DNA from 4 places in the Actinomadura sp. NPDC048394 genome. Region 3 is predicted to be linked to each of the others. Evidence: riboswitches for the same ligand, from Rfam matches in the RefSeq annotation. Region 3 holds a riboswitch; each other region holds the start of a gene.
The links. Region 3 has a riboswitch for cyclic di-AMP ahead of AB0C78_RS17210 (CHAP domain-containing protein). Riboswitches for the same ligand answer to the same signal wherever they lie in the genome.
Positions count from the first base shown of each region.

Region 1: it holds a riboswitch for cyclic di-AMP, as region 3 does, so the genes downstream of both, AB0C78_RS46535 (C40 family peptidase) here and AB0C78_RS17210 (CHAP domain-containing protein) in region 3, are expected to answer to the same signal.
Region 2: it holds a riboswitch for cyclic di-AMP, as region 3 does, so the genes downstream of both, AB0C78_RS20055 (NlpC/P60 family protein) here and AB0C78_RS17210 (CHAP domain-containing protein) in region 3, are expected to answer to the same signal.
Region 4: it holds a riboswitch for cyclic di-AMP, as region 3 does, so the genes downstream of both, AB0C78_RS15165 (CHAP domain-containing protein) here and AB0C78_RS17210 (CHAP domain-containing protein) in region 3, are expected to answer to the same signal.

Region 1 covers NZ_JBEZJL010000112.1:16-7,021, forward strand. Annotated here, with positions in the region: gene typA (translational GTPase TypA) at 101-1,954, opposite strand; cyclic di-AMP (ydaO/yuaA leader) riboswitch at 2,168-2,311, shown strand; gene AB0C78_RS46535 (C40 family peptidase) at 2,319-3,347, shown strand; gene AB0C78_RS46540 ((deoxy)nucleoside triphosphate pyrophosphohydrolase) at 3,388-3,756, opposite strand; gene AB0C78_RS46545 (Mut7-C RNAse domain-containing protein) at 3,799-4,575, opposite strand; gene AB0C78_RS46550 (amidohydrolase family protein) at 4,616-5,902, opposite strand; gene AB0C78_RS46555 (MarR family transcriptional regulator) at 5,963-6,487, shown strand; gene AB0C78_RS46560 (ribonuclease domain-containing protein) at 6,594-7,006, shown strand, end outside.
Region 2 covers NZ_JBEZJL010000025.1:98,137-105,142, forward strand. Annotated here, with positions in the region: gene lysX (bifunctional lysylphosphatidylglycerol synthetase/lysine--tRNA ligase LysX) at 1-143, shown strand, start outside; gene AB0C78_RS20040 (cytochrome P450) at 165-1,394, opposite strand; gene AB0C78_RS20045 (LacI family DNA-binding transcriptional regulator) at 1,470-2,492, opposite strand; gene AB0C78_RS20050 (LuxR C-terminal-related transcriptional regulator) at 2,983-3,195, shown strand; gene AB0C78_RS20055 (NlpC/P60 family protein) at 3,410-4,387, opposite strand; cyclic di-AMP (ydaO/yuaA leader) riboswitch at 4,391-4,581, opposite strand; gene AB0C78_RS20060 (amino-acid N-acetyltransferase) at 4,837-5,373, shown strand; gene AB0C78_RS20065 (RDD family protein) at 5,380-6,255, shown strand; gene AB0C78_RS20070 (RDD family protein) at 6,263-6,880, shown strand.
Region 3 covers NZ_JBEZJL010000021.1:67,152-74,157, forward strand. Annotated here, with positions in the region: gene AB0C78_RS17200 (glycosyltransferase) at 1-561, opposite strand, end outside; gene AB0C78_RS17205 (CDP-glycerol glycerophosphotransferase family protein) at 539-3,436, opposite strand; gene AB0C78_RS17210 (CHAP domain-containing protein) at 3,640-4,452, opposite strand; cyclic di-AMP (ydaO/yuaA leader) riboswitch at 4,463-4,614, opposite strand; gene AB0C78_RS17215 (SpoIIE family protein phosphatase) at 5,097-6,953, opposite strand.
Region 4 covers NZ_JBEZJL010000018.1:86,421-93,426, reverse strand. Annotated here, with positions in the region: gene AB0C78_RS15180 (Ig-like domain-containing protein) at 1-1,092, shown strand, start outside; gene AB0C78_RS15175 (M48 family metallopeptidase) at 1,333-2,754, opposite strand; gene AB0C78_RS15170 (hypothetical protein) at 2,751-4,100, opposite strand; gene AB0C78_RS15165 (CHAP domain-containing protein) at 4,164-5,126, opposite strand; cyclic di-AMP (ydaO/yuaA leader) riboswitch at 5,138-5,276, opposite strand; cyclic di-AMP (ydaO/yuaA leader) riboswitch at 5,508-5,708, opposite strand; gene AB0C78_RS15160 (C40 family peptidase) at 6,211-7,006, opposite strand, start outside.

The DNA of each region.
Region 1 (7,006 bases), on a different contig from region 3:
CGCCCCCGTCAAGCTCAACTCCCCCGCCGCCCCCCCCCCCGCGCCAACGCACGCGCCCCCGCGGTTCTGAGAACCGCGGGGCCGCTTCCTTTGGAATCCGTCAGCCGGCGCGCTTGGTGCGGGCGCGCTGGCGCTCGCGCTCCTTCGCGTCCAGCACGACCTTGCGGATGCGGACGTTCGCCGGGGTCACCTCGACGCACTCGTCCTCGCGGCAGAACTCGAGCGCCTCCTCCAGCGACAGGACCCGCGGCGGGGTGAGGCGCTCCAGCTCGTCACCGGTGGAGGAGCGCATGTTCGTGAGCTTCTTCTCCTTGGTGATGTTGACGTCCATGTCGTCGGAGCGGGAGTTCTCCCCGACGATCATGCCCTCGTACACCTCGGTGGTCGGCCCGACGAAGAACGTGCCGCGCTCCTGCAGGTTCGTGATCGCGTACGCGGTCGCGGCGCCGGACCGGTCGGCGACCAGCGAGCCGGACGGCCGGGTGCGCAGCTCGCCGAACCAGGGCTCGTAGCCCTCGAACACGTGGTGCGCCATGCCGGTGCCGCGGGTCTCGGTCATGAACTCGGTGCGGAACCCGATCAGGCCGCGCGCCGGGACCAGGAACTCCATCCGGATCCAGCCGGTGCCGTGGTTCGTCATGTGCTCCATGCGGCCCTTGCGGACCGCCATCAGCTGCGTGACCGCGCCGAGGTGCTCCTCGGGGATGTCGACGGTGAGCCGCTCGACCGGCTCGTGCTTCTTCCCGTCGATCTCCTTGGCGACCACCTGCGGCTTGCCGACGGTCAGCTCGTAGCCCTCCCGGCGCATGTTCTCGACCAGGATCGCGAGGGCCAGCTCGCCGCGGCCCTGCACCTCCCAGGCGTCCGGGCGCTCGGTCGGCAGCACCCTGATCGACACGTTGCCGACCAGCTCCCGGTCGAGGCGGTCCTTGACCATCCGGGCGGTGACCTTGGTGCCCTTCTCCCGGCCCGCCATCGGGCCGGTGTTGGTGCCGATCGTCATGGAGATCGCCGGCTCGTCCACCGTGATCAGCGGCAGCGGGCGCGGGTCGTCGGGGTCGGCGATGGTGTCGCCGATCATGATCTCCGGTATGCCGGCGATCGCGATGATGTCGCCCGGGCCCGCCTCGTCGGCGGGCTTGCGGGTCAGCGCCTCGGTCATCAGCAGCTCGGTGATCTTCACCTTCTCGATGCTGCCGTCGTGCCGGCACCACGCGACCTGCTGGCCCTTCTTGATCGTCCCGGCGTGCACCCGGCACAGCGCGATCCGGCCCAGGTAGCTGGACGCGTCCAGGTTCGTCACGTGCGCCTGCAGCGGCGCGTCCGGGTCGAACGACGGCGCCGGGATCGTCTCGGTGATGACCTTGAACAGCGGCTCCAGGTCCTCGCTGTCGGGCATGGCGCCGTCGGCGGGCTTGTCCAGCGACGCGCGGCCCGCGCGGCCCGAGGCGTACACGATCGGGAAGTCGATCTGGTCCTCGGCGGCGTCGAGGTCCATGAACAGCTCGTACGTCTCGTCCACGACCTCGTCGATGCGGGCGTCGGGCCGGTCGGTCTTGTTCACGACGAGGATCACCGGCAGCTTCGCCTCGAGCGCCTTGCGCAGCACGAACCGGGTCTGCGGCAGCGGCCCCTCGCTGGCGTCCACCAGCAGGACGACGCCGTCCACCATGGACAGGCCGCGCTCGACCTCGCCGCCGAAGTCGGCGTGGCCGGGCGTGTCGATGATGTTGATCGTCAGGCCGTTGTGCCGGACGGCCGTGTTCTTCGCGAGAATGGTGATGCCCTTCTCGCGCTCCAGGTCGTTGGAGTCCATGACGCGGTCGTCGACGTCCTGGTTCTCGCGGAAGGCACCGGACTGCCAGAGCATGGCGTCGACCAGCGTCGTCTTGCCGTGGTCGACATGGGCGACGATCGCGACGTTCCGGAGGTCGTCGCGCGTGGAGATGGGCATGCGGGCTCGCCTTGCGTGAGAGTTCGGGAGTCGCCGCAGACGCGCGGCTGCCACCATTCTACTTGGCGCTCGGCACCGCCCGCTCAGAGCCGCCCGTTCCCCGCCGCACGGCCCCCTCGTCCCCTGCCTCACACCGGCCCCGATTGGCCATCTTTGCCCATCCTTTGTAATCTTCCCGAGATCCGGTCGTCCGGAGCCCCACCCCCCGGGGCTGCGATCGGACCGCCGAATCCCCCGCGGCACCCACCCGCGGGCGAACCGGGGACCCATCCCCCTGGGGTGAATCGACGCACGTCGTAGGGCGACTCCTGGCCCGAACCCGTCAGCTAACCCGGTAGGCGAGCGAGGAGAGGAGAGCACCGGCTTGGCACCGGACCCCCGTTCCCGGCGGCGCGTCGCGCCGGCCGCGACCACCGCCGCAGTGCTGATCATCGGCCTCGGCACCACCGCGCCCGTCGCCGCGCACGCCGCGACCCCCTTCGGCCCCGCCGCCGCTCCGCAGGCGTCCGGCACGCCCAGCCCCCTCCCCACCACGGAGAAGGGGCTGAAGCAGAGCCTCAAGGAGCTGAACGACGAGGCCGAGACGCTGACCGAGCAGTTCAACAAGACCCGCGTCGACCTCGGCCGCGCCGTCAAGGCCGAGAAGTCCGCCACCGCGTACGCGCAGCGGCTGCTCCAGCAGACCGAGCCCGCCCGCCAGCGGCTCGCGCAGCTCGCCGCCGCCAACTACATGAGCGGCGGGCCCGACGCGATCTTCAGCTCCGGCGGCAGCGCCGACAGCCTCTCCGACTCGGCTTACCTCCAGCAGAACCAGGCCACCACCGTCCTCGCGCTGCAGAAGCAGGTCGACCAGGCCGAGGCCGCGCAGCGCGCCGCGCAGGAGCGCACCGAGCAGGTCAAGCAGGCCCAGGCCAAGGTGGTGGCCGCCCGCAAGGCCGCCAAGGCCAAGGTGAGCGAGGTCATGAAGCGCCTCGACAAGCTCACCACCACCCACACCACCGACCCCAAGTCGGGCCTCACCGCCACGATCAAGGGCTCGGACCTGCCCGCGAAGATGGCCCGCAAGGCCCTCACCAAGCTCGGCAGCCCGTACGTCTGGGGCGCCGCCGGCCCGAGCTCCTTCGACTGCTCCGGCCTCGTCGTGTGGGCGTACGCCCAGGTCGGCAAGCCCGGCCTGCCGCACTACACCGGCGATCTCTACCAGCTCGGCACCAAGGTGGACCGCTCCTCGCTGCGCGCCGGCGACCTGGTCTACTTCGGCAGCAACCTCCACCACATGGGCATCTACGTCGGCGACGGCAAGTTCCTGCAGGCCCCCCAGACGGGCGACGTGGTGAAGATCTCCAAGCTCTCCACCCGCTCCGACTACGCGGGCGCGAACCGGATCTCCTAGCCCCCGCCGGCGCGGGATCCCCGCGCCGGGAGGGCCGCCGTCAGCGGAGGTCGGCTTCCAGCTCGGCGATGACGGGACGGTCGCCGGGGAGCCACGCGACGTCGTACAGGTCGTCGCGGGCGAGCCAGCGCAGGGCCAGGTGTTCCAGGGCCCGCGGCTCGCCCTCGACGATCTCGGCGGTCCAGACGCGCAGCAGCGCGCGCTCGCTCAGCCGCCAGTCGCCGCCGACGCGGCGGACCGGGCGGATCTTGATCGCGAGCTCCTCGTGGCACTCGCGGACCACGGCGTCCTCGTCGGACTCGCCCGGGTCCACCTTGCCGCCCGGCAGCTCCCAGCCACCGGCCATGTGCGGCGGCTCGGCCCGCTGCGCGGCGAGCAGCCGCCCGTCCCGGATGATCGCGGCGCCCACGACGACCAGATCGGCGATGGTGACCAGCCCCTTCCAGAGTCCCTATCCGTCTGAGACGGCCGCCCGGGGCCGGACGGTTCCGGCGCGGACCGTCTCGACCTGACGGGTCGCCTCCTCGACGATCCTCTCAAGGTGGTCGCCGTGGGCGCCGCGCCAGTACACCTGGCCGCAGCCGGCGCACCGGCCGTAGACGTCGTAGCTGCGGCGGGTGCCGGCCTCCAGGTCGCGCTCGATCTCCTCCTTGTCGACGGGGACGAGGACGCCGTTGCAGGCGGTGCAGCGCGTCCAGGGGCTGAGGACGGGCGCGAAGCGGTCCAGGAGGTCGCGGAGCTGGTCGTCGGGCCGGGACCCGCGGACGTAGGCGCCGAACCAGAGCGCGCGGCGGCGCAGCAGCCCGCGGTCCTGGGTGAGCAGGACGCGGCGCTCGGCGTTCGCCTGGACGACCAGGGACGGGTCGTCCATGTCGTTGTGGTAGGCGGTGTCGAGGCCGAGCAGCCGCATCCGGCGCGCGAGCGTGCCCAGGTGGACGTCGAGGAGGAAGCGCGGCGCGTCCTGACCCGGCTCCAGCGGGACGGGCTGGGGGCGGGAGACGGGCTCCACCTCCACCTCGTCGCCGGCCGCGGGGCGGGCGGACGGCTCCACGGTCTCGCCGCGGACGGCCAGCCGGCCGATCTCGGGGAGCGGGACTCCGAGCGACTCCACGATGTGCCCGAGCGTGGACGTCCCGTCCCACGGCACCCGGCTCACCGGTTCGCGGCGGGTGGCGGGCAGGAACATCAGCAGGTCGTCGGCGATGCGGACGCGTATCTCGGACTCCACGCCGCCAGCATGCCACGCGCCTGCGACGATCCCCGCCCGATTATTCGCCGGTGATGCGGGCCGCCGCGCCCCGCAGCGTGTCCAGCAGGGACGGGACGTCGTGGCCCCGCAGCACTCCCCCGCGCTTGATCACCCGGCCGCCGACCAGGACCGTGTCGACGTGCCGCGTCTCGGCGGACAGGACGACGGCCGCGATCGGGTCGTGCGCCGCCGCCATGCCGAGGGTGTCGGTGCGCAGGACGATCAGGTCGGCCTGCTTGCCGGGGGTGAGGGACCCGGTGACGCCGGCGAGCCCGGCCGTCTCGGCGCCGCCGAGGGTCGCGGCGCGGAGGGCCTCGGCGGTGGTGAACCAGGCGCCGTCGCCGTCCGGGCGGGCGCGTTCGAGGAAGTACGCCGCGCGCATGACGCCGAACATGTCGCCGGGCCCGCTGGCGACGGTGTCGCAGCCGAGGCCGGTGGGGACGCCCGCGGCGTGCGAGCGGCCGGTGGCCGGGTCGCCGATGCCGAGCGCCGCCTCCACGCCGGGGGTGGCGGAGACGGTGCCGCCGTTGGCGGCGATCCTCTTGAAGTCGTCGCCGGTGTAGAAGTTGGCGTGCACGTACATGGCGGGATGGCCGATCAGGCCGTTGTCCTCGAGGAACGCCAGTCCGCGCGCCGCGCTCTCGGCGCCGTGTCCGCCCATGTGGACGGTGACCGGCAGATCGAGGTCGCGGGCCAGCCGCCATTCGGCGAGCGCGCGTTCCTCACCGGCGATTTCTGAGCCGAGCGCCGCCATCCACATCGAGATGTTCCCGGGCGGCGCGTCGAAGTACTCGCGGCGGACCCGGGTCGTCTCGGCGGCGAGCGCGGTGAGGTCGTCGCCACCGCCGTAGCAGTAGCCGAACACGGCGCGGATGCCGGACGCGCGGAGCGCCGCGATGTCGGCGTCGGTGTGGTCGGGGCTGAACATGATGTGCGACCAGTCGACGACGGTCGTGATGCCGGAGTCGAGGCATTCCAGCGCGCCGGCGAGGGTGCCGCTGTACACGTCGTCGGGCCGGTAGCGGGGCGCCAGCTCGCCGAGGACGCGCTGCAGGTAGACGGGCAGCGTGCTGTCGGGGAGGGTGGCGCGGATCGCGGTCTGCCAGGTGTGCCGGTGCGTGTCGACGAAGCCGGGCATCACGATGCGGCCCGCCGCGTCCAGGATCTCGGCGCCCGCGGGCGGGACGAGGTCGGGGCCGACGGCGGCGATCCGGCCGTCCTCGACGAGGACGTCCGCGCGTCCGAGGACCCTGGGCGCGGGCGCCGTGTCGATGACCGTGCCGTTGCGGAGGAGAAGCGATGTCATGCCGTAAAGCTTAGAAAGAAGCTTTTCAGAAAGGAATACCGCGACCGGTATCCTCGGCTTGTGCGCGATGACGACGGCGGCCGCCGTGACGAGGTGGACGAGCTGGCCGCGGCCTGGCGGCGGGACGGCCTCGGCGAGGACGTCATCGCGATGCTGGAGGTCAGCAAGCGCGCGGCGCGGATCGGGGCGCTCGTTCAGCAAGCGCTGCGCGGGGAGCTGGCCGACCTCGGGCTCACCTACGCCGAGTTCGAGGTGCTGACGGTGCTGAACCGGGCCGGGAAGCCGTACCGGCTGAGGCCGAGCGAGCTGACCCGGTCGGCGTTCCTCACCTCCGGCGGCACGAGCAACGTGCTGCAGCGGCTGCAGAAGGCGGGCTACGTCGAGCGGGAGGCCAACACCGGCGATGCCCGCAGTAGGTTCGTCCAGCTCACGCCGGAAGGCCTGCGGGTCACGGCGCTGGCCTTGGACGCCTCGGCGCGCGCACACAGGGAGGCGATGGCCGGGGTACCGGCGGAGGCGGTCCGCGACGCCGCCGACGCGCTGCGCGACATCCTGCTCGTGATCGGCAAGCGGCGGTTCCGGTGACCAATCGCCCGATCCGTGCCGAATCACCGGTGACGCGCTCGGCAACTTCCCCTGAATTGACGGGATCGACCGTGACGCGGCGAACCGTCCGGGCGACACTCGCCCCATGACGACCCCCCGCCACCGGCTCCGCCGCGCGCTCCTGCCGGCCGTCCTGCTCGTCGCAGGGCTCACCGGCCCCGCGGCGCACGCCGCCACCGCCACCGCACCCGCTCCCGCCCCGTCCACCGCCGCCGTCGCCGTCGCCGACATCTGCGAGTCGACGCTCCCGTCGCAGGCCGACGACACGATCGCCCTGATCGACAAGGGCGGCCCGTTCCCGTACCCGCAGGACGGCACCGTCTTCCAGAACCGCGAAGGCCTGCTGCCGCAGGAACCCCAGGGCTACTACCACGAGTACACGGTGAAGACGCCGGGCAGCTCGACGCGCGGCGCCCGCCGCATCATCACGTCCGACGACCTCGGCCACGACGGGATGTACTGGACGCCCGACCACTACAGCACGTTCTACGACATCGA
Region 2 (7,006 bases), on a different contig from region 3:
TGGACGAGGACTTCCTGCGCGCGCTGGAGTACGCGATGCCGCCGACCGGCGGGATGGGCGCCGGCATCGACCGGATGATCATGGCGTTCACCGGCAAGGGCATCCGCGACACGATCCTGTTCCCGCTGGTCAAGCCCGAGTAGCGCAGGGGAGCGGCCTGCCGGTCACCCGATCCGGACCGGCAGGTCGCGCAGCCCGCGCAGCACCAGGTTGTCCCGGTACGCCAGGTCGCCGTCGTCGGCGGCGAGGGTGACGTCGCGCTCGAACAGCTTCTGCAGCGCGATCTGCCCCTCCAGCCGCGCCAGCGGCGCGCCGAGGCAGAAGTGGATGCCGTGCCCGAACGACAGGTGGCGCGGCGCGTCCCGTCCCTCGGCGTAGCGCAGCAGGTCGAGACGGTCCGGATCGGCGAACACCGACGGGTCGCGGTTCGCGGCGCCCGTCAGCAGCAGGACGAGCCGTCCCCGCTCGATCAGGGTGCCGCCCAGCTCGACGTCCTCCAGCGCGGCCCGCAGCGTCAGCTGCACGGGCGGGTCGTAGCGGAGCAGCTCCTCCACGGCCGCCGCGACGTTCTCCGGACGGTCCCGGAACAGCGCGAGCTGCTCCGGATGCCGCAGCAGCGCCAGCGCGCCGTTCCCGACCAGGTTGACGGTCGTCTCGTGGCCCGCGACGAGCAGCAGCACGCACGTCGCGAGCAGCTCCTCCTCCGACAGGACGTCGCCGCCGTCCGAGACGCCCACGAGCGCGCTCAGCAGGTCGTCGCGCGGGTCCGCGCGGCGCGCGGCGGCCAGCTCGCGGAAGTAGGCGGCGAACTCGGCGCGGGCCTCGTCGCGCAGCGCGATCTCCGCTTCGGGCAGCAGGAAGTCGGGGTCGAGACCGCGGGCGAGGGCGTCCGACCAGCCCTTGAACAGGTCGCGGTCGCGCGGCGGCACGCCCAGCATCTCGCTGATCACGATGACGGGCAGCGGGTACGCCAGCGCTGCGATCAGGTCGGTCTCGCCGGACGCGCCGTCCAGCAGCTCGTCCACCAGCTCCTCGACGCGCGGCCGCAGCCGCTCGATCAGCCGAGGCGTGAACGCCTTGCTGACGAGCCGGCGCAGCCGCGTGTGGTCGGGAGGGTCCATCGTCAGGAACGACCGGTTCCGCTGCGGCGCGTCCCGCCACAGGCCGCCGTTCTCGGGGCGGTGCCCGAACCGCGGGTCCCGCAGCGCCTGCTCGCACAGCTCGTAGGACGTGCTGACCCACAGGCCCACCGCGGTCTGCTGCAGCCTCCCGGCCGCCGCGAGGCCCCGGTAGTGCGCGTAGGGGTCGGCGTGGAAGGCGGGGTCGGACGGGTCGAACCCGAGGATCGACGCCGCTTCCACGTCCGGCGCGGCCGGTTCCCTGGTGTCCTCCATAGGCCAAGTCACGCGGATCTAAGACAGCATGTCAATAGTGCGAAGGCCCGGAATGACGGAGATCGGCGGCGGCCGTCAGGCGGACTCGCGCACCACCAGCTCCGGCGTGAGGACGACCTGCCGGTGCTGGTGCGACCGGCCCTCCCGGATCTCGGCCATCGCCAGCTCCGCGGCCTCCCAGCCGAGCGCCCGGCGCGGCTGCTTGATCGTGGTCAGCGGCACCGCGGCGCTCGCGGCCAGCTCGATGTCGTCGTAGCCGACCACCGCGATGTCGTCCGGGATCCGCGCGCCGAGCCGCGTCAGCTCGTTGATCAGCCCGATGGCGAGCAGGTCGTTCGCGCAGAACACGCCGTCCGGCCGCGGATCCATGTCCATGATGCGCCGCGCCGCCCGCCGGCCCTCGGTGGGGCTCAGCGCGTCCTGCACGAGCACCGGCGGCTTCCCGACGCCCGCCTCCACGAGCGTCCGGGCCGCGCCGTCGCGGCGCTCGACGCAGGGCTGCGGCTCCGGCGCGCCGGTGACGAACGCGATCCGCTCCCGGCCGAGGCCGAGCAGGTGCGCCGCCGCCAGCTCCCCGCCGGCGACGTGGTCGACATGGACGGTGCACGCGTCGGAGACGTCCCGGTCCATCAGGACGACGCTCAGCCCGGCCGCGCGCAGCCGCTTGATGCCCGCCCGGTCCAGCCCGACCGGGACGATCAGCGCGCCCGCGGCGCGCTGGTCCTCCAGGAGTTCCAGCGACCGGGCCTCCTTGGCGGCCGAATGGTCGCTCGACAGCCAGAGGGCGTCGTGGCCCGCCTCGTTCAGCGCCTCCTCGGCGCCGCGCACGACGTCGGCCGCGTACGGGTTGGCGAGGTCCTCGACGACGACGCCGAACGCGCGGCGCGGCTCGTCGCCGAACTCGCCCGCGGTGCGGTCGGGGCCCCTGCGGAGCCGCCGCGCCGACTCGTTGCGGACGAATCCGAGCTCCTCGATCGCCGCGCGGACACGGTCACGGGTAGCTTCGGCCACGAGGTCTGGCCGGTTTAGGACATTCGAAACGGTCCCAACCGAGACCCCGGCACGCCTCGCGACCTCGCGAATACTGGTCTGTGGCAAGTCGCTCCTCGTCCGCCCCGGTGGTGTTTTCCCAGGTAGTTGGGCTTTCCCGTGTCAATCCCCGAAAACCCGGTCACGCATTGCGACCATTCGGGCACAGATAGCACTTAACCAGCGCTTGACGGGCCGGATCCGGCCGCCTAGCGTTCCGAGCCGAAGCGTAGCTTGAAACGATTCACGATCTTCGTCCGCGGCGAGATCCGGTGAGTCCAAGAGGAAGGACGGGTTCGGAAGCGACGACCTAGACCCGCTCCTGACACGTGGCCAACGAGTGAATCGTCACCCGGAGTTCCCCCGCACGACCCCGCAATCGGCCCATCGGCCACCTCCGGCCAAGCTCGCGAGACGGAAAAGGAACCCAAACCGATGATCTAAGTCCGGAAGGCTCCGGACCCGGCAACCCAACGCATGCAGTTCGAGGCCCAACCCGTGCCTGTGCAGCGGACGGCTGCATCCCCGCGGTCATCAACCACGGACGAGGGAGGACGGAGTGGAAACAGCCACACTCGATTTCGGGCTGAGCGACGAGGAGATCAGGTTGCTCGCCCAGATCGCCAGCGGTGTCACCGCTGATGTGGCGGCGCGCAAGCTGGAACTGAGCGCACGGACCTTGCGCCGCAGGTTGCGGAACATCTGCGACCGGCTGGAGGTCAACACCCCTATCGAGGCCGTGGTGTGGGCGGCCAGAAGGCAGCTCATCTAGCGCGACCCGACGACGCCCGTCAGGGGACGGCGGGCGTCATCACCCGGAAACCAGCCCGACCGGAAGCACGTCCAGCGATGCGAACTCGTCCGACCCCGCAGCGGCGGCGCACCACCCCTGGCAGGTAGGTCCCTGCAAGGCGAAAGCGCCGCCGCGGACGTAGTTCATATCGCTCTATAGCCGTGCGCCCGGCGCCCCGATCGGAGTGCGTCGTCTACGCGACGCGGACCACGCCGGCGATGGGGCGGCCGGAAAGGGACGCGATGCGGACGACGTCGCCCGTGTGCGGGGCGTGGATCATCTTGCCGCCGCCGACGTACATCCCCATGTGGTGCAGGTCGGAGTAGAAGAAGATCAGGTCGCCCGGCTGCATCTGGCTCTCCGGGACGTGGGTCCCGGCGTTCCACTGGCTGCCGGTGTAGTGCGGCAGGTTGATGCCGACCTGCTTGTAGGCCCACATCGTCAGCCCCGAGCAGTCGAACGTGCTCGGACCGGCGGCGCCCCACACGTACGGGCTGCCGAGCTTGCTCATCGCGTACCGCAGCGCCTGCGCGGCCTTGCCGTCGCCGATGACGGGCAGCTTCGCCAGCAGGGTCGGGTCCTTCTTGACGGCCTTGCCGCGGACCTTCTCGTAGGCCGAGGTGACCTTCTTCTTCTGCGCGGTGAGCTGAACCTTCAGCTGGGTGACCTGCTGGGCGCGCTCCTCGGCGGACTTGCGCGCGCGCTGGGCGGACTGCATCGCCTGCATGAGCCCGAGGACCTGCGTGCTGTCCTGCGTGGCGAAGTAGTTGAGCGTGGCGGCCCGGTCGAGGACGACCTGCGGGTCCTGCGCGGAGATGAACGAGACCGTGGGGTCGGTGCCGCCCTGCATGTAGCTCGTGGCGGCCAGGCTGCCGACCTTCTCCCGCAGCCCCTCCAGGGACTTCTGCTGGCGCGCGGCGTTGCCGGCGGCGACCTTGGCCGCCCGCTGCGACTGCTCCAGCTTCACCTTCAGGCCGTTGTACTGCTCGGTCAGCTTCTCCAGCTGGTCCGCCAGCTTGAACGCCTGGTCCTTCAGCTCCTTGGCCGACGGGTCGGGGTCGGCGTGCGCCATCGGGAGCGAATGCGGGACCACCACGTGGGGCGTGATGGAAAGGGCGACGAGCGCGCCGGCGATCGTGAGCGCCCGGACACGGAAGCGAGCCGTCCGCACCAAATCTCCTCTCCTCGTCCGCCTACCGAGTTAGCTGACGGGTTCGGGCCGGAGCAGCCCGTCCGCTGGGCGCGCGGATCCCTCCGCGCGGCTGCGGATTCACCCCAGACGGCATCGGCTCGGGGTGATGCCCCCGAACGCTCCGAAAGTGGGTCCCCGGCTCCGCGGGGCGCCGGCTGCGGCCCGTGGACTCGGCGGTCCGGCCTCCGCCTCGCGGAAGGCCGACGTCAGAGCGGGACACTAACGGAACCGCCATTGGATGCCAACCAGAACATGCGAATTCGCAGGTCGTGGCGGACGGTACGGGGTGAAGCGCCGGTTGTGGACCGCCCTGGCCGCCGCTGGAGGACGGCCCCCGGCCGCCGGTGGCCGCGCCCCGGGCGGCCTCCCGACCTGCGCGGGCACGGCCGCCGGTGGCCGTGGGTGTGCGGGGCGTTCGGTAATCTCGCCTGTTTGTGGAAGTCGTGATCAGGCGTGCCCGCACCGCCGACGTTCAGGGGATCCGCAGGCTGGTCGATCTGTACGCCGGGTCGGGGCGACGCCTGCTCAAGAAGTCGACGGTGAAGCTGTACGAGGACGTGCAGGAGTTCTGGGTCGCCGAGGACGTCCAGGGCGCCCTGCCGGGGGAGCCCGGGCCCATCGTGGCCTGCGGGGCGCTCCACGTGATGTGGGAGGACCTGGCGGAGGTCCGGTCGGTCGCCGTCGACAAGGGGTACGGCGGGCGCGGGATCGGGCACCGCATCGTCGCCCGGCTCCTGGAGACCGCGCGGGAACTCGGCGTCCGGCGGGTTTTCTGCCTTACCTTCGAAGTGGAGTTCTTCGCACGGCACGGCTTCCAGCAGATCCTCGGTACTCCGGTGGCGCCAGAGGTGTACGAGGAACTCCTCCGCTCTTACGACGACGGCGTGGCAGAGTTCTTGGACCTCGACAGGGTCAAGCCCAATACGTTGGGCAACACACGGATGTTGCTTCGCCTGGAGGACTGACCCCACATGAGCGATTCCCCCAACCGCGGGCGGCCCTATCAGCCGTCGCAGGGGCAGGGTTCGTACGGACCGCCGCCCCCCTACCAGGGTCCCCCGCAAAGGCAGCAGCCCGGGCGGCAAGGTCAGGCTCAGCCGCCCGCCCAGCAGTGGCAGCAGCAGCCACAGCAGCAGCAATGGCAGCAGCAACCGCAATGGCAGCAACAGCAACAGCCGCAACAGCAGTGGCAGGAACCCCAGCAGGACCAGTGGGGGCAGCCCTCGTACGAGTCCTATGAGCCCGCCTACGACCAGTACGGCGGTTCCCAGGGCGGTGACATGCCGCTGGCGCCGATCCTGCGGCGTGCTGGGGCCCGCATCATCGACAACGCGCTCGTGGCGGCCTTCGGCTTCGCGCTCGTCCTTCCCATCACGGTCGGCGCGTTCGGGCTCGGGAAGCCCGGCAGCAAGACCGAGGACGACGGCGGCATCTGGAACTGGCCCATCATCTTCACGCTGTTCGCCGTCCTGTCGGTCCTGCCTTTCATCTATGAGGCCGTACAGCTGTCCATGTGGGGCCGGACGTTCGGCAAGCGCTTCATGGGCATCGGCGTCGTCCAGGCGCGTCCGGCGGGGAACCAGCTGACGACGACGCAGGCCGTATGGCGGGCCGCCATCACCCACGTGGGCTACCAGATCGGCGTCTTCTTCTTCCTCGTCCTCGCCGTGATGGTGTGGCAGTACTTCGCCTACGGGATGCTGCTGGTCTGGGCGGGTGCGCTCATGGCGTACCTGTGGGCCATCTGGGACCAGCCCCTGCACCAGGCCCTGCACGACCGCTTCGCCGACACCCTCGTCATCGACGAGCGCGCCGGATACGGCGAGTACGCCGAGTACGCGGAGTAGGGCCGCGATGGCGACTCCGCGAACACCCGCGCAGGGGTCGGACGAACCGTCCGGGACCGATCACGGCATCCCGGACGGTGAGCCTCTGCCGCACGAGGACCCGGAGCCGGGCTCGGCGCTCGCGGAGCCCGGGCAGCGCCTCCTGGCGCGCATCGTCGACACCCTCATCGTCGGCCTGCCCGTCATCATCGTGGTGAAGGAATTCGTGTCCGGCCACCGGCTGGACGTCATCGCACCGCCGGCCGTAGCGGGCTGCATGCTCCTGTACGAGGCCGTCCAGCTCGCGCTGTGGGGGCAGACCCTCGGCAAGCGCTTCGCGGGGATCCAGGTCGTCCCGGACCCGTCCGGCCCTGAGGGCGCCGCCACGGACGCGGAGCGGGCCGGCGCCCCGGAAACCCCCGGTGGCGCGGCCGAGGGCCGGTACGGCCGCCCAAGCGTCCCGCGGGCCGTCCTGCGCGCCGCCGTGTACTCCGTGCCGATCGCGCTGCGGCCCGTCCACATTCTCGGTCTTCTGGCGAGCCTGTTCTGGGTGGCGAACGCCGGGTTCATATACGAGGGGACGCAGCGCCGGGCCGTCCATGACAGGCTCGCCGGCACCCTGGTCGTAAAACGCCGCACGTCCTGATTCACCGGTGTTTGCGGCGCTCTCGGAGATGTCGGCGCGGCGTCCCGGCGTGCCCGGTGACGCCGCGCCCCTGATCGCGTTGAGCGCCCGCGACGGGGGCCGCGCGGCTTTGCCGGGCCCGGGCCG
Region 3 (7,006 bases):
CCACGCGTCCGCGTCCTCCGGCGTCAAGGTGAGGAACCGGTCGACGTGCGCGAAGTGCCGCTTCACCCGCTGGTACCGGGTCGACTTGCGGCTCGCCTTGTACGACTCGTGGCTCATGCCGATCACCCGCAGCCCGGAGGTGCCGGCCCGCCGGACCCACTCCATCGCCCACACCTGCGGCACGATCACCACGGCGCCCGGACGGGCCGCCGCGAACATCCGGGTCAGGCGGGCGGCGCCGCGCCGCTGCACGGCCGACCGCCACACGTCGCGCCCGCGCGCCGCCGCGTTCACCCGGTCCCGCAGCCGCTCGGGCCGCCACTCCAGCACCGGCGGACGCCACGTGTCGTGCAGGACCTCCACCCTGTACGAGCCGTCGCGGCCGTGGTTGTGCCGGTCCGGCCCGCGGACGATCCCGACGAGCGTGACGCGGTCGCCGCGCTCGGCCAGCATCCGCGCCATGTGGTGCGCCCAGCGCTGCAGGCCCCCCATCTCGTCGACGTTGTTGCAGACGATGAAGACGTCGCGCGGTGCGTGCTCAGCGGTTCCGGTGGGAACCATGGGCGCTCCTTTCTCCGAAGTAACGGTCCACGACGGTGCGCGCGGCGGTGCCGCGGTCGTGCTCCCCGAACCGCGCGGCGAACGCGCGGCGCCGCGCCGCGTGCGCGGACCCGGCGGCGTCCAGGTCCGCGAGCGCGGCGACCAGCTCGTCCTCGGTCCGGGTGACCGGGCCGGGCGCGTGCTCCTCCAGGTCGAAGTAGCCGGTGTCGTGCTCGCCGTCCGCCGGCAGGTGCAGCACGATCGGCCGGTCCAGCAGCGCGTAGTCGAACATGATCGACGAGTGGTCGGTGACGAGCGCGTCGGCGAGCAGGAGCAGCAGGGTCGCGTCCGCGACGTCCCCGACGTCCCGCATGGCCCGCGCCGCCGACGGCGGCAGGTTCGCCCGGCACAGGTAGTGCGGGCGGACGAGCAGGACGATCTCGTCCCCGAGCTCGCGGGCGAACCGCGCCGGGTCCACGGGCGGTTCCATCAGCTTCACCGGCCTGCCCTTCGGCCCCGTCTTGAAGGTCGGCGCGTAGAGGACGGCGCGGCGCCCGTCGTCCAGCCGGAGCGAGCGGCGCAGGGCGGCGACCTCGGCGGCCAGTTCCGGGTCCCCGTCCACGCCGTTGACCAGCGGGTCGTTGCGCGGGTACCCGGCGGGCAGCAGCTCCGCCCGGACGCCGAGCCCCTTGGCGAGGGTGTCCGCGTCGTGCCCGGAGCGGATGAGGAAGCAGTCGAAGCGGTCGACCATCCGCGCGAGCTTCGTCCGGTCGGACGCGGGCCCGCTCTTCATCAGCGGCTGGTCGAGCCCCATCAGCTTGTACGCCGACCCGTGCCAGGTCTGGATGTACGTGGTCTCGGGGCGCTTGCACAGGCCCTCCGGATAGCCCTGGTTGTCGATCCAGAACTCGGCCCGCGCGAGCGCGAGGTGGTAGCGCCACGAGCCCCGCTTCACCAGCTTCGCGTCGGACGGGAAGCCCTTCGCCGACGACGCGTACGACCACACCGCCTCGACCGGGCGGTCCGAGCGGCGCAGCTCGCGGTAGATGTACTTCGGGTTGTCGGAGTAGTGCAGCCCGAGATGGCTCTCGAACACCGCGAGGCCCCTGCGGACCGGAAGCCGGGTCAGGACCCGGTTGAACACCGCGGCCTTCGTCCTGCCGGACGCCAGCGTGCGGCGCATGGAGCGCTCCAGCCGCCGCGCGCGCCGCCAGCCCGTCCGCGCCGGCGGGCTTCCCGCGACCCGGGCGACCGCGGTGGCGGCGCGCCGCGTCCGCGGGTCGTCGGTCGCGAGGGCGAACGCCAGGTGGCCGCCCTCGGTGACGTACGACCGGAGCACGTCGCCCGCGAGACGCGTCAGCCTCGGCCGGACGGGCAGCCCGACGCCGCGCAGGTCAGGCCCGCCCGCGGCGCCCGTTCCGGCGGACTCGCCCGGCCGGGTGACGATCTCCTCGCCGTCCACCTTCACGCGCAGCCGCACGTCCCACACCGGGTCGACGAACCCGATCGGCCGGACGCGGGCGCGCGGGTCGAACTCGGCGCGCCACTCCAGCCGGCCGCCCTCGTGGACGATCTCGGCGGGCACCCGGGCGCGGCGGGCGTCGCGCCGCCGGTCGCGGAACTCCAGGGAGGCCGACAGCGAAGCGCCGCGCGGGATCCGGTCGAGCGGGTTCAGCACGTGCCCGGCCATGCGGGCGCGGCCGCCGCGCATCTCCAGCCGGGTCACGACGGCGGCCGGCCGCAGCTCCGTGAGCGGGCACATGTGGAAGCCGAAGTCGGTGACGTCCAGGACGCGGCGGCCGAGGTCCCCGCGCGGCGGGCCGCCGCCCCAGAAGATCCGGCCGTCCCGCTCCGCCAGCCGGGCCCGCAGGTCCGACCGCCCGCCCGGCAGGTACTCGGCGGCCGCCAGCGCCCCGTCCCGGTCGCCCTCCTTGACCAGGAACGCGGCGATCGCGGCGAGCGGGTTGGCCGTCTCGAACACCACCGGGTCCAGCCCGGCCAGGTAGCCGGCCGCGAGGTCCAGGAACCGGGCCCGGTGCACCGGGTCGCGGTCCCGCAGCTCGCGCAGGTACAGCAGCAGGTCGTGGTTGACGAACTTGGCGTCCTTCGCGCGCTTCAGCCCGTCCGCGCCGCGCAGCTCGAACAGCATGTCGATGCGCCGGTGGATCTCCAGCCGGTCGGCGAAGTTGGCCAGCTCGTCACGGCGGTTGGAGATCGACGGCATCACCTGCCGGTCCCGGACCAGCCAGTTGTAGACCCGGTGCGGGATCAGGGCCGTGCGCGCGGCGGCCATGTACGCCTCCGCGCTGAACAGCAGGTCCTCGTAGTGCAGCCGTTCGACGAAGCGCAGCGCGCCGTCCTCGAGGAACCCCCGGCGGTAGAGCTTGTTCGTCGACAGGGTGTCGTAGAGCAGGTCGGGGTTCTCCTCCAGCGACCCGTACACGGCGCTGCGCTGGTAGAGCCACGGGTACCAGGGCCGGACGCGGTCCTTCGAGCCCTTCGGCACGTCCAGGAAGACCCGGTCGCAGAGCCCGGAGACCAGGTCGGCGCCGGTCTCCTGCGCGGCGGAGAGCAGGTTGAGGCAGGCGTGCCGGTCCAGCAGGTCGTCGCTGTCGAGGAACATCACGTACCGGCCGTCCGACCGCTCGACGCCGACGTTGCGCGGGCGGCCGCAGCCTCCGGAGTTGACCGGCAGGTGCAGCGCGCGGACCCGGCCGGGATGCGCCGCGGCGAGCCGGTCGGCGGCCTCGCCGGTGCCGTCGGTGCTCGCGTCGTCGACGATCACGGTCTCGACACCGCCCAGCGACTGCGCCAGGGACGAGGCGACCGCCCGCGGCAGCCGGGCGGCGTCGTTGTAGGCGATCACCACCACGCTCACATCCGGGCGCACCCGCATGGGCATCCCCTTCCGCTACTCCGGCGTGCCAGGGATTCCTTTCCATCAAGGAGGCGGCGAGGGCCAACCCAGATCAAAAGCTGTCAATGCTTAGCATTACCCGACAGGTCACGGCAGACCACCCCGGGAACGCCAAAGGCGCCCGGTTCGGGACCGGGCGCCTCTGATCCGCAGGAATTGATCATCCCGAGCGGGACGGATGATCAGGACTTGGCGTAGTCGGGGTATCCGTAACCCACGACTTCGGACTTGTCGCGGACCTTCTCCTTGACGGCGTTGTCGGTGTTGCCCTCGATCGTGGTGATCGTTCCGTTGCCGTTGTCCTTGACGACGAGGCCGACGTGGTCGATGCCGTCGATCCCGCCGCTGGACCCGTTCTGCCAGTCGAAGAACACGACCGCGCCGGGCTTGGCGATGTCGCCCCAGCGGCCGGTCTTCTCGAACCACGAGGCGTGCTGGACGGTGTAGGCGTCCCAGCCCATGTTCTTCACGCCCGTCTGCGCGCTGAGCCACGACACGAACATGTCGCACCACTCGGCGCCCCGGTAGTCGCCGACGGTCCCGCCGTCGCGCCGGGCGGTCACCGCGGCGTGCCGGGTGGAGGCGTACCAGTCGGCGTACTTGGTCGAGCCGTTGCGGCTCTCCCCCTCGCCGAGCTGCGACTTCGCCAGCTTGATCACGGTGGACGCGGCGACCGTGCGGGACGCCTTGCGGGCGGCGCGCTCGGTCCCGGCGCGCTCGGTCCCGGTGTGCTCGGACGTGCCCGTCGCGGCGCTCTCGCGGTGCGCCGCGGCGGCGGCCTGCGCGGGGGTCTCGGCGGACGCGGTGTCCCCGGTCAGGGGGTTGAAGATCGCGAGTCCGACCGCCCCGGCCATCACACCCGCCACGGCGACGCCCACGGCCCGGTCCTCGGGGCTCATGCGGGCGAGCGCGGCGCGGGGGGCGGCGCCGGTGAGGCGCAGCGCGCTCAGTCGGGGGGCGATGCTCTTGGTAAGACGATCGAAACGACCGGTCATGCAGGGAATCTCCTTGTCTCCCATGACGCCTACCGGGTTAGCTGACGGATTCGGGCATGGAAGAGCCCTACGGCGCGCGGACGCGCCGATTCACCCCTGGAACCTTGGGTCCCCGGCTCCGTCCGGTCGGATGGACCTGGACGGACTCGGCCTCGCACCGCGGGTCGCGGTGCCGGATATTCGGATGTATCTCAGCGACTGATCTCGAGGGGGCGCGCATCGTGTGGCGCGCGTCGCGTGCGGATTCCGCTCAGCGACCCTCGGCCGCGCATGGAAGCGGCCGGCGTGCAACGCATGGAACGCGCTGCGTGATTCGTGCAAGAAGGTACCAACCTCCTGCGGAAAAGCAAACCAGCCGCAAAAGGATCTTTTGCCTGCTCAACGCCGTTCCAACCCCGCTTCAACCGCCTCCGGCCGCCACCCCTTCCCGATCTTTCTCCGGACCGCCGCGAACCCTTACGGCATAGGGGATTCCCCGCACGGCACCGCGACCCGGGAAAGGTAAAATGATCAAAAGGCGCCCGGCTCCGCCGCCCTTCACCGCGGCGGGCGCGCACGGCGGCGCAGATCACACGGGCGGCACCGGACACACGCCCGTGTGTCCTACATCACTCCAGCTCAGAGCGGTCCTGACCTGCCGATGATCACTCCACGTGCAGGGCGAACATCGTGGTGTCGTCGGCCGCCCGGTCGTGCTCCATCCGCGCGAGGACCTCGTCCAGCGCCAGTTCCGGCCCCGCCGACGACTCCCGCAGAATTCCGGTGAGCCGCTCGATCCGCTCGTCGAGATCGGTGTCCCGGCGCTCCACCAGGCCATCGGTGTAAAGGAACAGCAGATCCCCCGGCCGCAGTTCCGTGGAGATCGTCGTGTACTCCCAATCCGGCAGCGCGCCGAGCATCGGATCGCGATAGACCTCCAGCGGCTCGGCGTGCCCGTCCCGCACCAGGATCGGCGGCAGATGCCCGGCGCACGTCCACTCCATGACCCGCCGGTCCGGCCGGTAATGGCCCACGATCGCGGTGCCCGTCGCCGGCGGGTCCATGCTGCCGACCAGCTCGTTCAGCCAGCCCACCAGCTGCCCCGCCGACTCCCCCGTGCACGACAGGCCGAGCAGCCCGTTCCGGCTGCGCGCCATCGACGCCGCCGCCGGGAGGCCGTGCCCCGCCGCGTCCCCGATCGCGAACAGCGCCCGCCCGTCCGGCATCGCCCGGGTGGCGAACCAGTCCCCGCCGATCCGCGCCGTGCTCTCCGCCGCCAGCGCGCGGATCGCCACCCGCAGCCCCGGCAGCCGCTCGACCTCGCCCTCGTCCGGCAGGATCGCCCGGCGCAGCGTCACCGCCACCTTGCGCTCCTGGGCCGTCCGCGCCTGCTGCTTGAGCATCTGCCGGCGCGTCTCCGCCAGCGCCCGCTCCACCCCGCGGCGCCGCGTGATGTCCTGCGAGACGATGTTGATCGACACCGGCAGCCCGGAGTCGTCCAGCACCGGCTCGGCGAACACCCACAGATGCCGCGGCGCGCCGTCCTTGCCGATCACCCGGTGCTCGGCCTCCACCGGCTCCCGGCGCGAGAACATCGTCTGGACGGCCTCCTCGACCAGCGGCAGGTCGTCGTCGGCGACCACCTTCGGCAGGTCGTGCGGCGCCGGCGGCACCTCGTCCGGCCCGAGGCCGTAGTTCGCCAGCATCTGCGGCGTCCAGTCCGCCTGCCCGGTGACCAGGTCCCACTCCCCGAACCCGATCAGCGCCAGCCGCTCCACCCGCTCCAGCCGCCGCGCGCTGCGGTCCTCACCGGAGTGGTACCGCCAGGTGAGGCACACGCCCGTCGGCACCTGGACGCACCGCACGCTCATCCGCGACGACCGCGACAGCCCGCCCTGCACGGTCGAGTACATGATCGAGTCGCGGTCCAGGGCCGTCCCGCCCTCCAGCACCGCGACGTAGTCCTCGAACAGCCCGCTGAGCGCCGCCCCCGGATCCGTCCGCAGCAGCCGCTGCCCCGCCAGCTCCTCGGCGCCCCGCCCGAACAGGTCCCGGGCGGCCTCGTTCAGCTCGGCGTACAGGAAGTCCTGGACCTCGCCGTCCGGGCCGCGCACCGGCACCAGGTGCGCCGCGGAGTCCAGCGCCCCGTCCAGCAGCCCCCGCGCCACCGGATCCGCGGGCAGCCCCTCGATGAGCTCGGCGTCGCCCCCGGTGTCCTCGGCGGCCAGCCGGTGCAGCAGGTCCTCGGCCTCGGAGACCACGCCCCGCCGGTCGGTGTCCTCCGCGCGCGGCGGCCGCCGCCCGGCCACCACCGCGCCCTCGGCACCGACGCCGCCGCCCTGGACGACCATGGCCGCCGCCTCCGGCAGCTCCATCTCCAGGTCGCGGGCGAGCCAGATGAGGTGCTGCAGCGCCTCCCCGGGCGGGACCCCCAGCCGCCGGGCCAGCATCACCCGCGCCTCGGCGAGCACCGCGCGGTCGTGCGCCGCCCCGCGCAGGCCCTCGAGGTCCGCCGCGTGCACTCCAGGCGGTCCCCACGTGCCGTCCGCTTCCGACACCCCAGTCCCCCGTTCGG
Region 4 (7,006 bases), on a different contig from region 3:
GTGCGGGCGAGGACCGGCAGGATCGCGAACGTCACGGTGACGACGGCGAAGGGCGCGCCCGTCGAGGGCGACCTCAACGCCGACCGGACGCAGTGGCGGTCGCGCTGGTCGCTCGCGCCCGGCCAGGCCTACACGGTCGACGCGACGGCCATCGGCAAGGACGGGAAGACGCGCACCGTCCGCAGCGCCTTCACCGTCGCGACCGTGCAGAAGAAGTTCGGCGTCACCGTCGACGCGCCCTTCGACAAGGAGACGGTCGGCGTCGGCATCCCGATCGTCATGCGGTTCGACCAGGCCGTGAAGGACCGCGCCGCGGTCGAGCGGGCGCTCGAGGTGCGCTCGGACAAGCCCGTCGAGGGCGCCTGGCACTGGTTCAACGACCAGGAGGTCGTGTTCCGGACCAAGCAGTACTGGCCGGCGCACACCAAGGCGTCGTTCGTCGCCCACCTCAGCGGCGTGAACAACGGCAAGGGCCTGTACGGCGGCAAGGACTACGCCGTGAACTTCACCGTCGGCGACTCCCACGTCTCGACGGCCGGCGAGGACACCCACCACATGGTCGTGAAGATCAACGGGCGGAAGGCCCGGACGATCCCGACCAGCATGGGCCGCGGCGGCGAGGAGAAGTACACCACGACCAACGGCGTCCACCTCGCCATGCAGAAGGACGACCCGGTCACGATGACGTCCGAGTGGGAGGGCTGCGGGCCCGGCTGCGCCGGCTACTACAGCCTCACCGTGGACAAGGCCGTGAAGATCTCCGACAGCGGCGAGTACGTGCACAGCGCGCCGTGGTCGGTGGGCGACCAGGGCCACGACAACGTCAGCCACGGCTGCATCAACGTCAGCCCGTCCGACGCCGCGTGGTTCTACAAACTCGCCCAGCGCGGCGACGTCGTCACGGTGACCGGCACCAGCCGTCCGCTCGCCCCGGACAACGGCTGGGGCTTCTGGCAGATGGGCTGGAGCAACTGGGTGAAGGGCAGCGCGCTGAAGCGGTCGGTCTCCACGGCCCCGCACGTCGACGCGGCGACCCTCTCCGCCCAGTCCGCCAACGGCGCCGCCCAGAAGCCGCGCGCCAGCCATAACTGATCCCCGGGGGGCGCCCCCCTGGAACCCCCGTCACAGTGTTGGCCCAGGGGGGCGACCCCCTGGAACCCCCGTCACGACGAACAAGGCGTTTCACGCTCCGCCGGCGCTCCGCGTGAAACGCCTTGTTCGTCGTCGGGCAGGCCCGCTGCGCTCGCTGCACTCGCTCCGCGTGCCTGCCCGCGACCGGTGGCTGAGCTTCAACCTGCCAGGGCCGGGCTTGTCGGGGTTGCTGCCCGGGGGTTAGTGGAGCGGGGGCGGAATGGGCACGTGGTGCATCTTGGACCAGTTGCGGGCCATGGCGATGCGGTCGGGGCCGGACGGGTGGGTCATCCACAGCAGGTACTCGGCCCGGTTCGGGTCGGGGTCGTCGATGTTGCGGACGGACAGCTCGTGCTGCATCGCCACGAAGGTGGACGGGTCGCGGGTGAGGTCGAGGGCGTGCGCGTCGGCGCGGGCCTCGATGCGGCGGCTCACGAGGTTCTGCACGGGGCCGGCGAGCTGCGTCCCGGCGGCGACCAGGGCGAGGACCAGCGCGATGGTGCGGGGGTCGGCGGGGCCGGTGCTCCGGGCGTCGCGGGCGGCGGGCACGTCCGGGTCGACGCCGGCGCGGCGCAGCAGCCGCGGCGACGTCGTCAGCAGGTAGAGCAGGCACAGGGCGCCCGCGACGCCGAGCGCGCCGACGAGGGTGCCCCACAGCACGTCGTCGTGCTTGGCGTGGCCGAGCTCGTGCCCGACGATCGACTCGATCTGCGGGCGCGGGGACTTCAGCAGCGTGTCGTACAGGACGATGCGGCGGGTCGAGCCGAACCCGGACACGTAGGCGTTCAGCGAGGTCGTCCGGCGGGACGCGTCGGCGACGAGGACGTCCTTGACCGGCACGCCGTCGCGTTTCGCCATGGCGAGCAGGTCGGTGCGCAGCTGCCCGGCGGGCAGCGAGTGGAACTTGTTGAACACCGGCTCGACCACGACCGGGTAGATGAACGACACCGCGACGACGAGCACGAACCCGCCGGCGGCGGCGCCCGTCCACCAGTAGCGAGGGAAGCGGCGGACGACCGCGTACAGCAGGAGCAGCGCGATCGTGTAGATGACCCAGGTGACGCCGAGGGACTTGAGCTGGTCGACGGCCCACGCGGGCCAGCTCTGGGTGGACAGCCCGTAGCGGCGCAGGACCGACTCGCTCCAGATGTCGAACGGGAGGCCGATGACGCGCAGCAGCGTGGTGAGCGCGACGGCCGCGGTGATGACGCGCAGGGGGCGGCGGCGGACGCGCGCGGTCGTCCAGCCGATGAAGCGGGAGCCGAGCGGGGTGAAGCCGAGGACGAGGATCACGGCGAGCCCGACGAGGAGCCCCGAGTAGGCGGGCGGGTTGATCGCGCCGTCGAACGCCTTGGCGCGGGCGATCTCGCGCGGGGTGAAGTCGAGGGACGGGTCGGCGCGAACGTGCCCGCCGGGGACGTGGCCGGGCAGCGGGTTCCACGGGGTGGTGAGGGCGAGGACGGCGGCGACACCGGCGAACAGCACGGCGGCCGCGACGGCGGCGGCGCGGCGCGGACCCCGCGTCCCGCCGGCGGCCGCGGGGGCGTCCGGGCCGGGGGCCGGGCCGTCCGGGCGGCCGGGGGGTTCGGCTACCGACGGCTCGCCGCCGTCTCCCTCGCTCATGTGAGCTCCTTCTTCAGGTGGTCGCGCCACAGCGCGACGAAGCGGTCCCGGGTGAGGCCGAGCACGGAGCGCAGCGCGGCGGCCTCGGAGCCCCGCCCGGCGGCCCGGTACAGCCGGACGAGCGTCGCCTCACCGTACCGGCCGGCGACCATCCGGCAGGCGAGCCAGGCCTCCTGGTAGGCCTGGGAGAGGTGGTCGGAGGAGCCGGCGAAGTCGGCGGCGGACGGCAGCGCGGACGGGACCCGGCCCGCCTTCACCTCGCGGCGCAGCTCGCTGGCGGCCGACTTCACGCTCACCTTCGCGTGCTTGTAGCCGACGTAGTCCGCGAAGCCCTCGATCAGCCACAGCGGGGTGGTGCGGTCGGTGGCGCCGCCGGTCGCGACGTGGGTGAGCTCGTGGGTGAGCACGACGGTGCGGCCGAGCTCGTTGAGCCGGCCGAAGGTGCCGGGGGAGACGATGACGCGGTCCTCGCCGCGGCCGCCGCCGGCGGACGGCGCGACGGTCGCGAGCGCGGCGATCTGGCCGAGGCTCTCGTCCGGCCCGGCGAGGGCGGCGGCGAGCCGCTCGTCGGCGGGCACCAGCGCGACGGCCCGCTGCGCCCAGCCCTTGCCGACGACGCCGGTGACGACCGGGACGGCCGCGTCGAGGCGCTTCGCGATGCCCTCCAGTTCGCCGCCGTCGCCGATGACGAGGCTGGCGCGGCCCCGGACGACGCTGAGCGGCCCGGCGTCCCAGATCTCGGCGTCGTCGTGGTAGCCGAGGGCGGAGCCGTCGCCGACGACCGTCCAGGCGCCGGAGCGGGGTGCGAAGGTGAGGTGGCGGGCGCGGGCGACGTCGCCGCGGTCGAAGCCGCGCAGCCGGTACCGGGTCTCCACGCGGACGACGGCGGCGCCGCCCTCCGCGTTCGCCGACTCGGTGCCCGCGAAACGCTCCGTCCAGCCGTCGAGGGGGAGCTTGCGGAGGTTGTCGTAGAGCCGGGCCTGGGCGTCCTGGAACGCGGGGGGCGCCGAGGCGACCGTGGCGAGGAACGCGGTCCGGTCGCCGGTCGCGACGGCGCGGGTCCGGTTCGCGAGGACGGTGCGGGCGGTGTCCGGGTCGAACGGCGCGGAGGGACGGGCGGTCCGGGCCGCGGCCCGGGAGCCGCCGGACCGGGCGCCGAGGACCCCGGCGCCGCCGGCGGCCAGCAGCGCGGCGCCGCCCGCGCCCAGCGCGAGCGCCCTGCGCCGCGTCATGGCGGCGGGCCACGCCAGCGGGCCGCGTGGAGGGACGGCACCGCCCCGCCGGGATCCGGGGGCGTCTCGTCCCTCGTCCTCGGCGGGGCCGTCCTGCGGTGGGCCGTCCTCCATGCGCGCGATCCTATTGAGCCTTCCGTGGATGCCGGGCCATCGGCGCCGTGTCGCCGTCCTGCGTCACGAGGCGTAGTCGGGGTAGCCGTAGCCGACCACGCTGTCGGTCGAACGCTCCTTGACCTGGACGGAGTTCCCGGTGTTGCCCTCGACGGTCTGGATCGTGCCGTCGCCCTCGTCCTTTATGACCATGCCGACGTGCTGGATGTCGTCGTTGGACTTGCCGCCGCTCCAGGAGAAGAAGACGATCGCGCCGGGCTTCGGGGTGTCGCCCCAGCGGCCGTTGTCCTGGAACCACTGGGCGTGCGCGACGGTCCAGGCGTCGCTGCCGATCTGGTCGGTGAAGCCGAGCTTGTCGCCGACCCAGGAGATGAACATGTCGCACCATTCGGCGTCGCTGTACTCCTGGACGGACCCGCCGTCGCGGGCGACGGTCTCCTTGGCGCGCTCGGTGCCCTCGTACCAGTCGCCGAACTTGGTGTCGCCGTTGCCGTCGGGGCTCGCGCCGACCTGGGAGCGGGCGAGCTCGATGGCGGCCTCGGCGGTGGGACGGGACTTCTTGGAACGTTCCTTCGGAGCGGCGGCCTTCGGCGCGCTCTTCGGCGCGCCCTTCGCGGCCTGCCGGGGGACGCTCACGGCCGGCGCCCGGTCCCGGGCGGCCTGCTGCTGCGGCGCGCGGGCGATGGCCAGGTCGGCCGAGGCGGCCGGCTTGGCGGGCTCGGGGCCGCCGAACGGGAGGACCGACGCCTGCGCGGTCGCCACGGCGGTGCCGAGGACGGCGGCGCCGACGAGCACGCCGCCGGTGGTGCGCCAGGCGACGGTGCGTCCGCTCTTGCGGTGCCGGCCACCCGCGGGGGCCGCGGGGACGGCTCCGGCGGGGGCCTCGGTGACGACCTGGGCGGTGATCACCCTGGTGGCGGGGACGGTCCCGGGCGCGGGGGGCGCCCCGGGAGCGGGGGTCCGGCGGACGGGGGTGACGGGAGTCGTGCTGCGGGTGGGGCTTGCCTTGCGGTGCTTGCCTGCCACGGGGGGATCTCCTTGGCTTCCATTCCGCCTACCGGGTTAGCTGACGGGTTCGGGCGTGGAAGCCGCCCTACGGCCTGCGGGCAGGCCGATTCACCCCGACGGGACATGGGTGGGTCCCCGGCTCCGTCACCGGCCTCGCGGGCACGGCACGGACTCGGCGGTGGCGCGCCCGGGGGCGGGCACGCCGGTTCGGTTGGGGGTCCTCTCGGGAGGGGGCGCCGCTGCGGCGCCCGCGGAGAGGTGAAGAAAGGGGGCGGGCGCGGCCGTGCGCTCAGCGGACGGCCGCGCCCGAGAGATTGATGCCGTTCGGCTAGGAGGCCCGTACGGGCCCGTCATCCGGCCGCGGCGGGGCGTTCTGCTGAGGGTAGGTGGACAGGGTTCACTCCTTCTTCCAGACGCCTACCGGGTTAGCTGTCGGGTTCGGGCGTGGAAGTGGCCCTACGGCGGCTCTCACCGGTCGTGCCGGCAGAGACGCGCCGATTCACCCCGGTACCGGAATGTCCGTCCGGAACTGCTCCGGACTCCGGTGAAGGTGGGTCCCCGGTTCCGCGCCGGGCGGCGCGGATTCGGCGCTGCCGCTGCGATCCTGAGGGCTTCATGGGGCCCGTGCGCGGGACCCTGTGTCCCGCGTGCGAAAGAGCGGCGCTGATGTTGTGATGGCGGCGGCCCCTTGTCCGGGGGACCGCCCGGGGCCGGAGCCCTGTGTGGACCAGCGTGGCGCGCTCTCAGCGCCATGCACGCTGTCGGCGTGCGCACGGTGGGCCGGGCCGGCCGGGTCTCGGAGGAGACCGGTGCGGCACGCTCTCCCGGTGCCGCGGGGCGACGCGTGGATCGTGCCGCCCTGGGGGACGACGCGTGGGGCGCGCCGCCCGGTCCGCGGCCACCGGAGTGCGCCGCGGGGGGCCGCGGCGTCTGGAGGGCGCCGCGTGACCAGTGCGCCTGGAGGGCGCCTGGGTGGTGACAAGGTACCAAAGCCCCAACAGAAGGCAAGCCCCCCCAAAATCAACAACGGACCAGGTCAGCCCTGGTCCGTTGTCGCCGCGGGGTGCGAACGGCCCCGCGCGGGGGGCCGTTCACATGATCGTCAGGGACGCCCCGCGCCGTAGAAGTTCGAGGTGTAGTAGCCCGAGAGCGAGCTGATCTTCACCACGTCGCCGGTGTGCGGGGCGTGGATGAACTTCCCGCCGCCGACGTACATGCCGACGTGCGAGAGCCCGCTGAAGAACACCAGGTCACCGGGCTGCAGGTCGCTCTGCGACACGTGCTTGACGGCCGCCCACTGCGAGTTGGTGGTGCGGGTGATGTTGACGCCCGCGGCCTCCCAGGCGCGCATCGTCAGGCCGGAGCAGTCGTAGGAGCCCGGGCCGGTCGCGCCGTAGGAGTACGGCTTGCCGAGCTGCGCGTAGGCGAAGTCGAGCGCCTTCTTGGCCGAGCCGCTGGCCGGGCCGTTGTAGGTGCCGCCGATGCCGCCCGAACCGCCGCTGGAGGTGCCGCCGCCGGTCTGCTGGACGAGCTTCTTGGCCTCCGTGACCTTCTTGTCGAGGTCCTTCTTGGCCTTGGCGAGCTCGTCGTGCTTGGTCTTGACGTCGTTGTAGGCGCTCTGCGCCTGCGCCTGCTCGCGGCGCAGCCGCTGCGCCGTCGCCAGGAACTGGGTCAGCTGGGAGCTGCGCTGCTCGGAGAGCTGCGTGAAGACCGCGGCCTGGTCCAGGACGGCCTGCGGGTCGCCGCTGCCGACGAACCCGGTGACGTCCGTGGAGTCGCCGTTCTTGTAGGCGTCCGCGGCCATCTGCGCGATCGCCGAGCGCTGCTTGTCGAAGGAGGCCTGCTCCTCCGCCGACGCCTTCTTGGCGGCGGCCAGCTTCTTCTGGGCGACCTTCAGC